One region of the Oceanobacillus sp. FSL K6-0118 genome, then DNA from elsewhere that is predicted to be linked to it. Evidence: a T-box and tRNA genes for the amino acid it is inferred to sense, from the RefSeq annotation. Region 1 holds a T-box; the other holds one or more tRNA genes.
What was found. A T-box is a leader RNA that pairs with one kind of tRNA and senses whether it is charged. The one in region 1 lies ahead of leuS (leucine--tRNA ligase), so its partner is inferred to be a tRNA-Leu.
Positions count from the first base shown of each region.

Region 1 (7,451 bases):
AACCTGGATGTTCCGTAATGTCCAGCTGCAGCACCCAGCGACTAGCAAACTTCCTTTACCTCCGTACGATAAGTCAACATCGATTCGCTTTCGCTCATCGTGTTTCCTTTATCTCCTTCGGTAGAAGAATGTCCGATTAAAATCGCCGCTTTGCGCGGCAACATCGGACCACCTGACATGGCCAGGCGCAGTTTGTACGTCGCTAACCGGGTGCTTCCACTTTTCGTATATCCTTAGAAAGGAGGTGATCCAGCCGCACCTTCCGATACGGCTACCTTGTTACGACTTCACCCCAATCATTGGTCCCACCTTCGGCGGCTGGCTCCAAAAGGTTACCTCACCGACTTCGGGTGTTACCAACTCTCGTGGTGTGACGGGCGGTGTGTACAAGACCCGGGAACGTATTCACCGCGGCATGCTGATCCGCGATTACTAGCGATTCCGGCTTCATGTAGGCGAGTTGCAGCCTACAATCCGAACTGAGAATGGTTTTATGGGATTTGCTTGACCTTGCGGTTTCGCTGCCCTTTGTACCATCCATTGTAGCACGTGTGTAGCCCAGGTCATAAGGGGCATGATGATTTGACGTCATCCCCACCTTCCTCCGGTTTGTCACCGGCAGTCACCTTAGAGTGCCCAACTTAATGCTGGCAACTAAGATCAAGGGTTGCGCTCGTTGCGGGACTTAACCCAACATCTCACGACACGAGCTGACGACAACCATGCACCACCTGTCACTTTCGTCCCCGAAGGGAAATCCCTATCTCTAGGGAGGGCGAAAGGATGTCAAGACCTGGTAAGGTTCTTCGCGTTGCTTCGAATTAAACCACATGCTCCACCGCTTGTGCGGGTCCCCGTCAATTCTTTTGAGTTTCAGCCTTGCGGCCGTACTCCCCAGGCGGAGTGCTTAATGCGTTAACTTCAGCACTAAGGGGCGGAAACCCCCTAACACCTAGCACTCATCGTTTACGGCGTGGACTACCAGGGTATCTAATCCTGTTCGCTACCCACGCTTTCGCTCCTCAGCGTCAGTTACAGACCAGAGAGTCGCCTTCGCCACTGGTGTTCCTCCATATCTCTACGCATTTCACCGCTACACATGGAATTCCACTCTCCTCTTCTGCACTCAAGTCCTCCAGTTTCCAATGACCCTCCACGGTTAAGCCGTGGGCTTTCACATCAGACTTAAAAGACCGCCTGCGAGCGCTTTACGCCCAATAAATCCGGACAACGCTTGCCACCTACGTATTACCGCGGCTGCTGGCACGTAGTTAGCCGTGGCTTTCTGGTTAGGTACCGTCAAGGTCAGGTCAGTTACTACCTGACTTGTTCTTCCCTAACAACAGAGTTTTACGATCCGAAAACCTTCTTCACTCACGCGGCGTTGCTCCGTCAGACTTTCGTCCATTGCGGAAGATTCCCTACTGCTGCCTCCCGTAGGAGTCTGGGCCGTGTCTCAGTCCCAGTGTGGCCGATCACCCTCTCAGGTCGGCTACGCATCGTTGCCTTGGTGAGCCTTTACCTCACCAACTAGCTAATGCGCCGCGGGCCCATCTATAAGTGACAGCTTACGCCGCCTTTCAAACTTCTTATTATGCAATAAAAAGTATTATCCGGTATTAGCTCACGTTTCCGCGAGTTATCCCAGTCTTATAGGTAGGTTGCCCACGTGTTACTCACCCGTCCGCCGCTCGTTCCACTCTCTTCACCCCGAAGGGATCAGAAGAGATTCCCGCGCTCGACTTGCATGTATTAGGCACGCCGCCAGCGTTCGTCCTGAGCCAAGATCAAACTCTCCAAAAAAGTTTGTTTCAAATAAATAAAATTCATTTGAAGTTCTTAGCTTTTAGAGGAAAAACCTCTATTTTTTAAAAGAAAAACGAGTTTCCTTTTTCTTAACATACTGGTTGTTTAATTCAGTTTTCAAAGAGCAACTTTTAAAGTATAGCATGATAACCAACTAATGTCAAACACTATTTATTAAGCAGAATTAATAGGTCACTCATACTAGGTAATATATCTTATCACTTTGTCGAAAAAAAGTCAATAGCTTAAAACTTTTATATTTTTACTGTTTATTATGAAGTATTTAGTCGCTCAAAGTGACTGTAAAACAATAATACTATTCCCCTTAAATAAAGTCAATAGAGAAAACTTCCATCAATGAGGGCTTTACTTCATCCCCCACTGATAGTCAGTTGTACTTATCGAACTTTTACGGGCAGTTATCTCCCATCTACCTTCTTTGTTCCCCAGAAGCTTAAGGTGGAGTCTTACCGCTCGTTTAGGTGGAATAAATTTATACTGGTAAAAACAACAAATTATATTATAAAAAGACCATGTGTATAGGATTGTAAATCTAAGCACAATCTAATATAAGAATAAATACTCCTGCCAATAATTGCTGACAAAGATTTAAAGTAGGGGATTCTAACTTTTAAGCATTAATGAACACTAAACGATAGCGTAGTTGACACAGTGGTGTACCGTAAACACCCACCCTCACTATCCATTGGTCTTATCTTTATGCCTTTGGGACTACTTTTCAGCTTTTCACACATTTATGTGGCTCAGCCGACATGTTTGACTAACATAACATTTTACGTGGCAAATCAACGATTCTCGCCACAACCTAGCATGTTTAATTTTCAATGATCATTTTTCAAAAATATATCACCACACCAACCGTGTTCATCAATATAAAAAGACGATTCACCCCCATGTACTCATAGTTACACCCTACACATTCCTTGAGGATGGGGTCCTCTCACCTAATTATGATAGAAAGAGGAGAACTGAAATGACATTCTTAAAGTTAGTATTAATCACGATGTTAACCATTCAACCAACCTTTACTGCTAATGGATTAGCAAAAGAAAAGGATGCCGTGCTTATAAACACATATCAAGCGGATGTTACTGGTGATGGTCTATTAGAGGATATCGATTTAATGGGAGTTCCATTTTCCCAAGATGGAGACTATTATCATAATATATGGGCCGAAATTAGAAGTAAAGACCAGGATGACGAAAGATGGAGAGTTGACTATGGCGATGGCTATGAACCACAGATTCAGTTTATTGACGCAAACCATGATAATGTGCAAGATATTTTGTACCAGAGTTCTTCTAACAAAAAAGGGCTAGGTAAACAAAAACTGCATACCTTTGCTTCCAATAAACAATTAGAGATTTCGCTTCCTAAACTTAAATATATTTCTGGTAAATTTATAGATGATTACAAAGCAGATCTTAAAATAACTCCTAATGCAAAACCAATACAAATAAATCTACAAAACCGTTCAGATGCTTATATTCAGTCCGGTGTATATGGTAAAGACGGTAAATTAAAAAAATCTAAATCATTATTATTAAACACTCCAGACTACTATGTGCCTGTAAAATTAACAGATAATAAGGGCTATGGTTTACGTAGCTATAAGCAGGTAGGTGGTATTTCTAACGAAGATCATTTAGGTACAATAGAATCCTTATGGTATTATACTGACGGAAAATGGGTAGTCTTACAAACGGAATGGAAAGATTCAAATCGTTAACTTTTCGTTCGATTAACTTTGCTCGAATACTCCATTGTACTTATATGGAAAATATGTAAAATACTTCCCCGCCTACTAAGAAAAATAAAAAGGATTCCTTCCCAAATGGAAGAAATCCTTTTTATTTTATTAGTTAGCTACAATGTTAACTAGCTTTCCAGGAACTACGATTACTTTTCGAATTGTTTTTCCTTCTAGCCATTTTTGGATTGTTTCATCTTCAAGTGCTTGTTTTTCAAGATCATCTTTAGAAATATCTTTAGAAACTTGGATCTTAGAACGAACTTTCCCCATTACTTGAAGTGCGACCTCTACCTCTTCCTCTACCAATTTAGACTCATCATAGGTAGGCCACTCTGCATAAGCAATAGTGTCGTTATTACCTAATTTCTCCCATAGTTCTTCTGTTATATGCGGTGCGATTGGTGAAAGAAGCTTGATAAAACCTTCCACATATTTTTTTGGCAATTTATCCGCTTTATATCCCTCGTTAACGAAAACCATCATTTGTGAAATGGCAGTATTAAAATGTAAATTTTCAAAGTCCACTGTCACTTTTTTTACAGTTTCATTATAGACTTTATCTAAGTTAACATTACTTTCATCATCCACAATTTTCTCTGATAATGTACCATCATCATTTACAAATAAACGCCATACCCGATCTAAGAAACGTCTTGCTCCATCCAAACCATTTGTAGACCACGCTACAGAAGCATCCAACGGCCCCATAAACATTTCATATAATCTTAATGTGTCTGCTCCATGGGAACCTACGATATCATCTGGGTTAACTACATTTCCTTTTGATTTACTCATTTTTTCGTTTCCTTCACCAAGGATCATTCCTTGGTTATATAACTTCTGGAAAGGTTCTTTAGTAGGTACCACACCAATATCATAAAGGAATTTATGCCAGAAACGAGCATATAGTAAATGAAGCACAGCATGTTCCGCTCCGCCAATGTAAACATCTACTGGCATCCATTGTTTTAGAGCCTCGTAGTCAGCTAATTTTTCTGAGTTATTAGGGTCAATGTATCGTAAGAAGTACCATGAGCTTCCAGCCCACTGTGGCATTGTATTCGTTTCACGTCTACCTTTTTTACCTGTTTCTGGATCAACTACATTGACCCACTCTTCATTATTAGCAAGTGGAGATTCTCCAGTTCCTGATGGTTTAATTTCGGACATTTTCGGTAATTCCAATGGTAATTCTTCTTCCGGAACAGCTGTCGTTGTCCCATCTTCCCAATGAATAATAGGAATTGGTTCACCCCAGTAACGTTGTCTAGCAAATAACCAATCACGTAGACGATACGTTATTTTCTTTTCACCTTTACCATTTTCCTCCAGCCATTCAATTGCTTTTGTAATCGCTTCGTCTTGATGTAACCCATTCAAGAAATCAGAATTCACATGTTCTCCATCACCAGTGTATACTTCTTTTGTGATGTCGCCTCCAGCAACTACTTCTATTATTGGCAGATCAAATTTTTTGGCAAAATCGTAGTCTCGTTCATCATGAGCTGGAACCGCCATAATAGCACCTGTACCATAAGACATTAATACATAATCCGCTACCCATATAGGAATTTTTTTATTATTCACTGGATTAATCGCATATGCACCGGTAAAAACACCAGTCTTGTCTTTAGCTAAATCTGTTCGTTCTAAATCTGATTTTTTTTGAACTTCTTCTAAATACGCTTCAACCTGCTCTTTTTGTTCGGTTGTAGTGATTTCTTTAACATATGGATGCTCTGGTGCTAGTACAGCATATGTTGCTCCGAACAATGTATCCGGTCGAGTAGTAAATACAACAAAATCTTTTTCAGTATGACCATCAATCTTAAATGTTACTTCGGCACCTTCCGATTTTCCAATCCAATTGCGCTGCATTTCTTTTAGACTTTCCGGCCAATCTAGATCATCCAAGTCTTCCAATAAACGGTCAGCATAAGCGGTGATTCGAAGCATCCACTGTTTCATCGGCTTACGAATAACTGGGTGTCCACCTCGTTCACTTTTACCATCAATCACTTCTTCATTTGCAAGTACCGTTCCTAGAGCTGGACACCAGTTTACTGGTACTTCATCGATATAAGCGAGACCCTTTTCGTATAATTTAAGGAAAATCCACTGAGTCCATTTATAATAGTTGGGATCTGTCGTATTAATTTCTCGATCCCAATCATAAGAGAAACCAAGTTCTTGAATTTGTCGCTTAAATGTTTGAATGTTCTTCTCTGTGAATTCTGCTGGGCTATTTCCAGTGTCAATCGCATATTGCTCAGCTGGAAGCCCAAACGCGTCCCACCCCATCGGATGAAGTACTTCATACCCTTGCATACGCTTCATTCGTGATAATATGTCTGTCGCTGTATATCCTTCAGGGTGTCCTACATGAAGTCCAGCTCCCGATGGATACGGAAACATATCTAATGCATAAAACTTTTCTTTTTTAGAATATGTATCTGTTTTAAATGTTTTATTTTCTTCCCAATAGGTTTGCCATTTCTTTTCAATGGTCCGATGATCAAAACTCAAAATCCATTCCTCCTTATATATACAATAAAAAAAGCCACTCATCCCTTAAATCAGGGACGAGAAGCTCGGCTTTCCCGCGGTACCACCCAAATTAACGTATAAATGGTTTAACGTTCACTTTAGTCTTTAACGCAGAGTTACGGCAGGGACTACTACTTCATTCGCACCCACAACAAAGAAGGCGAGTTCATAAAGTTTTAAGCGATAGTTTTCACCAACCACTACCTCTCTACGCCTTAAAAACAGTTACTACTAATCCTTCTTTTAGAGGTAGTTCAAAAAGTCCGGTAAAAATGACACTTCGAATTTCTTCGTTGGCTTGCTTTTCCGTTCCTCACGTATTAATTGCATACGTTCCGGTACTCAAAGCTTCGCCGCCTCGAACTTCTCGGTCCTTTTTATCCTCTTTTTTGAACACACTCTTTTAGTTATTGTCATATTATATCGAAATTATAAAGAATACTACCATCTTTGTCAATACATTCAAAATATATACTTTTATGCTAAAATATATGGTAGTTTTTATTAGGAATCGAAATTAATGAGTTACGGTGAGGTGATTATATGTTAAAAGGAGTTCTTCAATTTTCTCATCATTTATTAGAAGAATCCGTTAACGTTGGCGAATTAGTGATTGACGCAACATGTGGGAATGGAAATGATACGATTTTTTTGAGTGAAATAGTTGGAAAAAATGGCCATGTCCTTGCTTTCGATATTCAGGAAAAGGCTATTGTATCTACTAGAGAAACATTAATAAATAATGGAATCTCTAATGTCTCCCTTATTCATGATAGTCACGCTAATTTGGAGGACTATTTATCGAAAGAAGAAAATCAAACAATAGGTGGTGCTATTTTTAATCTTGGCTATTTACCTAGAAGTGATAAAAAGATTATAACAAAACCAGAATCAACCATTACAGCTATTGATACTATTTTAAATCGTTTAAAACAAAATGGTCTTATTGTTTTAGTCGTTTATCACGGACATGACGGTGGCAAAGAAGAAAAAGAGGCGATATTGAAACACGTTATTAGACTGGATCAGAAAGAATATAACGTTTTACAATACGGTTTTATTAATCAAAAAAACTCCCCTCCATTTATTATTGCAATACAGAAAAAATGAGATGTTATGTTACATCTCATTTTCTATATTTCCCCATTTAGTTATCCCGCTTGATGATTTTTGTTAAATCTATAGTACATTTTTGTATTCCAATGAAAGAACCGTGCTGTCATTCCGCTATAATCTAACAATGTTTTTTTTATTTTTTCTTCATCTTGCAATGTCTTTATCTTATCGTCTCCTAAATAGAGTCCAACTAATCCACGGTATACCA
Region 1 covers NZ_JBBOVR010000001.1:2,676,737-2,684,187, forward strand. Annotated here, with positions in the region: rRNA gene MHI02_RS13715 (16S ribosomal RNA) at 238-1,803, opposite strand; gene MHI02_RS13720 (hypothetical protein) at 2,801-3,556, shown strand; gene leuS (leucine--tRNA ligase) at 3,686-6,106, opposite strand; T-box leader at 6,156-6,375, opposite strand; gene MHI02_RS13730 (tRNA (mnm(5)s(2)U34)-methyltransferase) at 6,671-7,237, shown strand; gene MHI02_RS13735 (tetraprenyl-beta-curcumene synthase family protein) at 7,279-7,451, opposite strand, start outside.

Region 2 (7,451 bases), 2.4 Mb from region 1:
CATGTAGGCGAGTTGCAGCCTACAATCCGAACTGAGAATGGTTTTATGGGATTTGCTTGACCTTGCGGTTTCGCTGCCCTTTGTACCATCCATTGTAGCACGTGTGTAGCCCAGGTCATAAGGGGCATGATGATTTGACGTCATCCCCACCTTCCTCCGGTTTGTCACCGGCAGTCACCTTAGAGTGCCCAACTTAATGCTGGCAACTAAGATCAAGGGTTGCGCTCGTTGCGGGACTTAACCCAACATCTCACGACACGAGCTGACGACAACCATGCACCACCTGTCACTTTCGTCCCCGAAGGGAAATCCCTATCTCTAGGGAGGTCGAAAGGATGTCAAGACCTGGTAAGGTTCTTCGCGTTGCTTCGAATTAAACCACATGCTCCACCGCTTGTGCGGGTCCCCGTCAATTCTTTTGAGTTTCAGCCTTGCGGCCGTACTCCCCAGGCGGAGTGCTTAATGCGTTAACTTCAGCACTAAGGGGCGGAAACCCCCTAACACCTAGCACTCATCGTTTACGGCGTGGACTACCAGGGTATCTAATCCTGTTCGCTACCCACGCTTTCGCTCCTCAGCGTCAGTTACAGACCAGAGAGTCGCCTTCGCCACTGGTGTTCCTCCATATCTCTACGCATTTCACCGCTACACATGGAATTCCACTCTCCTCTTCTGCACTCAAGTCCTCCAGTTTCCAATGACCCTCCACGGTTAAGCCGTGGGCTTTCACATCAGACTTAAAAGACCGCCTGCGAGCGCTTTACGCCCAATAAATCCGGACAACGCTTGCCACCTACGTATTACCGCGGCTGCTGGCACGTAGTTAGCCGTGGCTTTCTGGTTAGGTACCGTCAAGGTCAGGTCAGTTACTACCTGACTTGTTCTTCCCTAACAACAGAGTTTTACGATCCGAAAACCTTCTTCACTCACGCGGCGTTGCTCCGTCAGACTTTCGTCCATTGCGGAAGATTCCCTACTGCTGCCTCCCGTAGGAGTCTGGGCCGTGTCTCAGTCCCAGTGTGGCCGATCACCCTCTCAGGTCGGCTACGCATCGTTGCCTTGGTGAGCCTTTACCTCACCAACTAGCTAATGCGCCGCGGGCCCATCTATAAGTGACAGCTTACGCCGCCTTTCAAACTTCTTATTATGCAATAAAAAGTATTATCCGGTATTAGCTCACGTTTCCGCGAGTTATCCCAGTCTTATAGGTAGGTTGCCCACGTGTTACTCACCCGTCCGCCGCTCGTTCCACTCTCTTCACCCCGAAGGGATCAGAAGAGCTTCCCGCGCTCGACTTGCATGTATTAGGCACGCCGCCAGCGTTCGTCCTGAGCCAAGATCAAACTCTCCAAAAAAGTTTGTTTAGAATTAACATAATTAATTCTATCTCTTAGCTTTTAGAAGTGTTACCTTCTATTTTAAATGAAAACGAGTTTCTTTTATCTTAACATACTGGTTGTTTTGTTCAGTTTTCAAAGAGCAAATTAAAAGTTGGTGGAGCCTAGCGGGATCGAACCGCTGACCTCCTGCGTGCAAAGCAGGCGCTCTCCCAGCTGAGCTAAGGCCCCGTTGAATAATGGTCGGGAAGACAGGATTCGAACCTGCGACCCCATGGTCCCAAACCATGTGCTCTACCAAGCTGAGCTACTTCCCGTTTTATATGGCGCGCCCGAGAGGAGTCGAACCCCTAACCTTTTGATCCGTAGTCAAACGCTCTATCCAATTGAGCTACGGGCGCATATGGTGCCGAGGACCGGAATCGAACCGGTACGGTAGTCACCTACCGCAGGATTTTAAGTCCTGTGCGTCTGCCAGTTCCGCCACCCCGGCAAATAGGGTCTGGAGCGGAAGACGGGATTCGAACCCGCGACCCCCACCTTGGCAAGGTGGTGTTCTACCACTGAACTACTTCCGCGTGTAATGATGTTTATGGTGCGGGTGAAGGGAGTCGAACCCCCACATCCGAAGATACTAGATCCTAAGTCTAGCGCGTCTGCCAATTCCGCCACACCCGCATAATGGTGAGCCATGAAGGATTCGAACCTTCGACCCTCTGATTAAAAGTCAGATGCTCTACCGACTGAGCTAATGGCTCTTAAAAGTGGTGCCGGCCAGAGGACTTGAACCCCCAACCTACTGATTACAAGTCAGTTGCTCTACCAATTGAGCTAGGCCGGCATGGTGGAGGATACAGGGCTCGAACCTGTGACCCCCTGCTTGTAAGGCAGGTGCTCTCCCAGCTGAGCTAATCCTCCTAATTAAGTCTGGCAACGTCCTACTCTCGCAGGGGAACCCCCAACTACCATCGGCGCTGGAGAGCTTAACTTCTGTGTTCGGTATGGGAACAGGTGTGACCTCTCCGCCATCGTCACCAGACATTTAATTAATTAAGACAAGATATATTATATCATTGCTTGTCGAAAAAGCAAGCCTTTTTTTAAAAACTAAATAAGAGTAAATCAAGACATCGAAAGAATTTAGTTAAGTCCTCGATCGATTAGTATTTGTCAGCTCCACGTGTCGCCACGCTTCCACCTCAAACCTATTAACCTCATCGTCTCTGAGGGATCTTACTCATTTAAAATGATGGGAAGTCTCATCTTGAGGGGGGCTTCATGCTTAGATGCTTTCAGCACTTATCCTTTCCATACGTAGCTACCCAGCTATGCTCCTGGCGGAACAACTGGTACACCAGCGGTATGTCCATCCCGGTCCTCTCGTACTAAGGACAGCTCCTCTCAAACTTCCAACGCCCACGACGGATAGGGACCGAACTGTCTCACGACGTTCTGAACCCAGCTCGCGTACCGCTTTAATGGGCGAACAGCCCAACCCTTGGGACCGACTACAGCCCCAGGATGCGATGAGCCGACATCGAGGTGCCAAACCTCCCCGTCGATGTGAACTCTTGGGGGAGATAAGCCTGTTATCCCCGGGGTAGCTTTTATCCGTTGAGCGATGGCCCTTCCATGCGGAACCACCGGATCACTAAGCCCGACTTTCGTCCCTGCTCGACTTGTAGGTCTCGCAGTCAAGCTCCCTTCTGCCTTTACACTCTGCGAATGATTTCCAACCATTCTGAGGGAACCTTTGGGCGCCTCCGTTACCTTTTGGGAGGCGACCGCCCCAGTCAAACTGCCCGCCTGACACTGTCTCCGAACCGGATCACGGTCCTGGGTTAGAAGGTCCATACAGCCAGGGTGGTATCCCACGGATGCCTCCACGTAAGCTGGCGCTCACGTTTCTAAGGCTCCCACCTATCCTGTACAAGCTGCACAGACATTCAATATCAGGCTACAGTAAAGCTCCACGGGGTCTTTCCGTCCTGTCGCGGGTAATGCGCATCTTCACGCATCGTATAATTTCACCGGGTCTCTCGTTGAGACAGTGCCCAAGTCGTTGCACCTTTCGTGCGGGTCGGAACTTACCCGACAAGGAATTTCGCTACCTTAGGACCGTTATAGTTACGGCCGCCGTTTACTGGGGCTTCGGTTCTAAGCTTCGGGCGAAAGCCCTAACTCTTCCCCTTAACCTTCCAGCACCGGGCAGGTGTCAGCCCCTATACTTCGCCTTTCGGCTTCGCAGAGACCTGTGTTTTTGCTAAACAGTCGCTTGGGCCTATTCACTGCGGCTCTACTCCGTAGAGCACCCCTTCTCCCTAAGTTACGGGGTCATTTTGCCGAGTTCCTTAACGAGAGTTCTCCCGCTCACCTTAGGATTCTCTCCTCGCCTACCTGTGTCGGTTTGCGGTACGGGCACCTGTGACCTTGCTAGAGGCTTTTCTCGGCAGTGTGAAATCAGGAACTTCGGCCAGAAGGCCTCCCCATCACAGCTTGAAATGGCCAGGCGGATTTGCCTACCTGACTTTCTCACTGCTTGGGCGCACACATCCATCCGTGCGCATTCCTTATCCTACTGCGTCCCCCCATCGCTCAAACGGTCATGAGGTGGTACAGGAATATCTGCCTGTTGTCCATCGCCTACGCCTTTCGGCCTCGGCTTAGGTCCCGACTAACCCTGAGAGGACGAGCCTTCCTCAGGAAACCTTAGGCATTCGGTGAAAGAGATTCTCACTCTTTTTTCGCTACTCATACCGGCATTCTCACTTCTAAGCGCTCCACCAGTCCTCACGGTCTGACTTCACAGCACTTAGAACGCTCTCCTACCATTGTTCGTAAGAACAATCCACAGCTTCGGTGATACGTTTAGCCCCGGTACATTTTCGGCGCAGAGTCACTCGACCAGTGAGCTATTACGCACTCTTTAAATGGTGGCTGCTTCTAAGCCAACATCCTGGTTGTCTAAGCAACTCCACATCCTTTTCCACTTAACGTATACTTTGGGACCTTAGCTGGTGGTCTGGGCTGTTTCCCTTTCGACTATGAACCTTATCACCCATAGTCTGACTCCCAAGTTTAAGTATCTGGCATTCGGAGTTTGACTGAATTCGGTAACCCGATGAGGGCCCCTAGTCCAATCAGTGCTCTACCTCCAGTACTCATCATCTTGAGGCTAGCCCTAAAGCTATTTCGGAGAGAACCAGCTATCTCCGTGTTCGATTGGCATTTCACCCCTACCCACACCTCATCCCCGCATTTTTCAACATACGTGGGTTCGGGCCTCCAGTCAGTGTTACCTGACCTTCACCCTGGACATGGGTAGATCACACGGTTTCGGGTCTACGACCGCATACTAAATCGCCCTATTCAGACTCGCTTTCGCTACGGCTCCGTGTCTTCCACTTAACCTTGCATACAATCGTAACTCGCCGGTCCATTCTACAAAAGGTACGCCGTTACGCATGAACGCGCTTCGACTACTTGTAGGCACACGGTTTCAGGTACTCTTTCACTCCCCTCCCGGGGTGCTTTTCACCTTTCCCTCACGGTACTGGTTCACTATCGGTCACTAGGGAGTATTTAGCCTTGGGAGATGGTCCTCCCGGATTCCGACGGAATTCCACGTGTTCCGCCGTACTCAGGATCCACTCCGGAGGAAATTCTTTTTCGATTACAGGGCTGTTACCCTCTTTGGCTAACCTTTCCAGGTTGATTCATCTAAAGAATTTCTTTGTAACTCCTTGTGGAGTGTCCTACAACCCCAGAGAGCAAGCTCTCTGGTTTGGGCTGTTTCCGTTTCGCTCGCCGCTACTTGGGAAATCGCATTTGCTTTCTCTTCCTCCAGGTACTGAGATGTTTCAGTTCCCTGGGTGTGCCTCTTATGCCCTATGTATTCAGACATAAGTCCTGTTCCATTACGAACAGTGGGTTTCCCCATTCGGAAATCCTCGGATCTATGTTTACTTACAACTCCCCGAGGCATATCGGTGTTAGTCCCGTCCTTCATCGGCTCCTAGTGCCAAGGCATCCACCGTGCGCCCTTATTCACTTAACTAAGTTTACAATGAATAAGCGTTTTATCGCTTTAAAATTTGATGTCTTGTTTACTCTTATTTAGTTTTCAAGGTACAAAGTTTCAGAGAGATTTGCTCTCTCAAAACTGAACCAAACAACACAGTATGCTTCATCCAAACCTGGATGTTCCGTAATAATCCTTAGAAAGGAGGTGATCCAGCCGCACCTTCCGATACGGCTACCTTGTTACGACTTCACCCCAATCATTGGTCCCACCTTCGGCGGCTGGCTCCAAAAGGTTACCTCACCGACTTCGGGTGTTACCAACTCTCGTGGTGTGACGGGCGGTGTGTACAAGACCCGGGAACGTATTCACCGCGGCATGCTGATCCGCGATTACTAGCGATTCCGGCTTCATGTAGGCGAGTTGCAGCCTACAATCCGAACTGAGAATGGTTTTATGGGATTTGCTTGACCTTGCGGTTTCGCTGCCCTTTGTACCATCCATTGTAGCACGTGTGTAGCCCAGGTCATAAGGGGCATGATGATTTGACGTCATCCCCACCTTCCTCCGGTTTGTCACCGGCAGTCACCTTAGAGTGCCCAACTTAATGCTGGCAACTAAGATCAAGGGTTGCGCTCGTTGCGGGACTTAACCCAACATCTCACGACACGAGCTGACGACAACCATGCACCACCTGTCACTTTCGTCCCCGAAGGGAAATCCCTATCTCTAGGGAGGTCGAAAGGATGTCAAGACCTGGTAAGGTTCTTCGCGTTGCTTCGAATTAAACCACATGCTCCACCGCTTGTGCGGGTCCCCGTCAATTCTTTTGAGTTTCAGCCTTGCGGCCGTACTCCCCAGGCGGAGTGCTTAATGCGTTAACTTCAGCACTAAGGGGCGGAAACCCCCTAACACCTAGCACTCATCGTTTACGGCGTGGACTACCAGGGTATCTAATCCTGTTCGCTACCCACGCTTTCGCTCCTCAGCGTCAGTTACAGACCAGAGAGTCGCCTTCGCCACTGGTGTTCCTCCATATCTCTACGCATTTCACCGCTACACATGGAATTCCACTCTCCTCTTCTGCACTCAAGTCCTCCAGTTTCCAATGACCCTCCACGGTTAAGCCGTGGGCTTTCACATCAGACTTAAAAGACCGCCTGCGAGCGCTTTACGCCCAATAAATCCGGACAACGCTTGCCACCTACGTATTACCGCGGCTGCTGGCACGTAGTTAGCCGTGGCTTTCTGGTTAGGTACCGTCAAGGTCAGGTCAGTTACTACCTGACTTGTTCTTCCCTAACAACAGAGTTTTACGATCCGAAAACCTTCTTCACTCACGCGGCGTTGCTCCGTCAGACTTTCGTCCATTGCGGAAGATTCCCTACTGCTGCCTCCCGTAGGAGTCTGGGCCGTGTCTCAGTCCCAGTGTGGCCGATCACCCTCTCAGGTCGGCTACGCATCGTTGCCTTGGTGAGCCTTTACCTCACCAACTAGCTAATGCGCCGCGGGCCCATCTATAAGTGACAGCTTACGCCGCCTTTCAAACTTCTTATTATGCAATAAAAAGTATTATCCGGTATTAGCTCACGTTTCCGCGAGTTATCCCAGTCTTATAGGTAGGTTGCCCACGTGTTACTCACCCGTCCGCCGCTCTTTCCACTAATTTCATCCCGAAGGGATGAAATTAGCTTCCAGCGCTCGACTTGCATGTATTAGGCACGCCGCCAGCGTTCGTCCTGAGCCAAGATCAAACTCTCCAAAAAAGTTTGTTTAGAATTAACATAATTAATTCTATCTCTTAGCTTTTAGAAGTGTTACCTTCTATTTTAAAAGAAAACGAGTTTCTTTTATCTTAACATACTGGTTGTTTTGTTCAGTTTTCAAAGAGCAAATGTTTATCACCGCTTTGTAACAGCGACTTTATTAATATAACATGGCGAGTTTTGAAAGTCAACACTTTTTTAAAACTCTTTTTTGTTGTCTCTCTTATTAGAGAAGCAACGTTTAATAATTTACCACTTATCCATATTAAAATCAAGTACTTTTTTACAAAAAGTTAACAAAGTTAATATAGAGTTGCTTCTGACTAA
Region 2 covers NZ_JBBOVR010000001.1:305,676-313,126, reverse strand. Annotated here, with positions in the region: rRNA gene MHI02_RS01545 (16S ribosomal RNA) at 1-1,355, opposite strand, end outside; tRNA gene MHI02_RS01540 (tRNA-Ala) at 1,493-1,568, opposite strand; tRNA gene MHI02_RS01535 (tRNA-Pro) at 1,578-1,654, opposite strand; tRNA gene MHI02_RS01530 (tRNA-Arg) at 1,662-1,738, opposite strand; tRNA gene MHI02_RS01525 (tRNA-Leu) at 1,742-1,830, opposite strand; tRNA gene MHI02_RS01520 (tRNA-Gly) at 1,841-1,915, opposite strand; tRNA gene MHI02_RS01515 (tRNA-Leu) at 1,931-2,015, opposite strand; tRNA gene MHI02_RS01510 (tRNA-Lys) at 2,020-2,095, opposite strand; tRNA gene MHI02_RS01505 (tRNA-Thr) at 2,103-2,178, opposite strand; tRNA gene MHI02_RS01500 (tRNA-Val) at 2,180-2,255, opposite strand; rRNA gene rrf (5S ribosomal RNA) at 2,263-2,376, opposite strand; rRNA gene MHI02_RS01490 (23S ribosomal RNA) at 2,478-5,394, opposite strand; rRNA gene MHI02_RS01485 (16S ribosomal RNA) at 5,559-7,124, opposite strand.
Region 2: it has a tRNA-Leu gene. The T-box ahead of leuS (leucine--tRNA ligase) is inferred to sense a tRNA for this amino acid. The anticodon was not compared.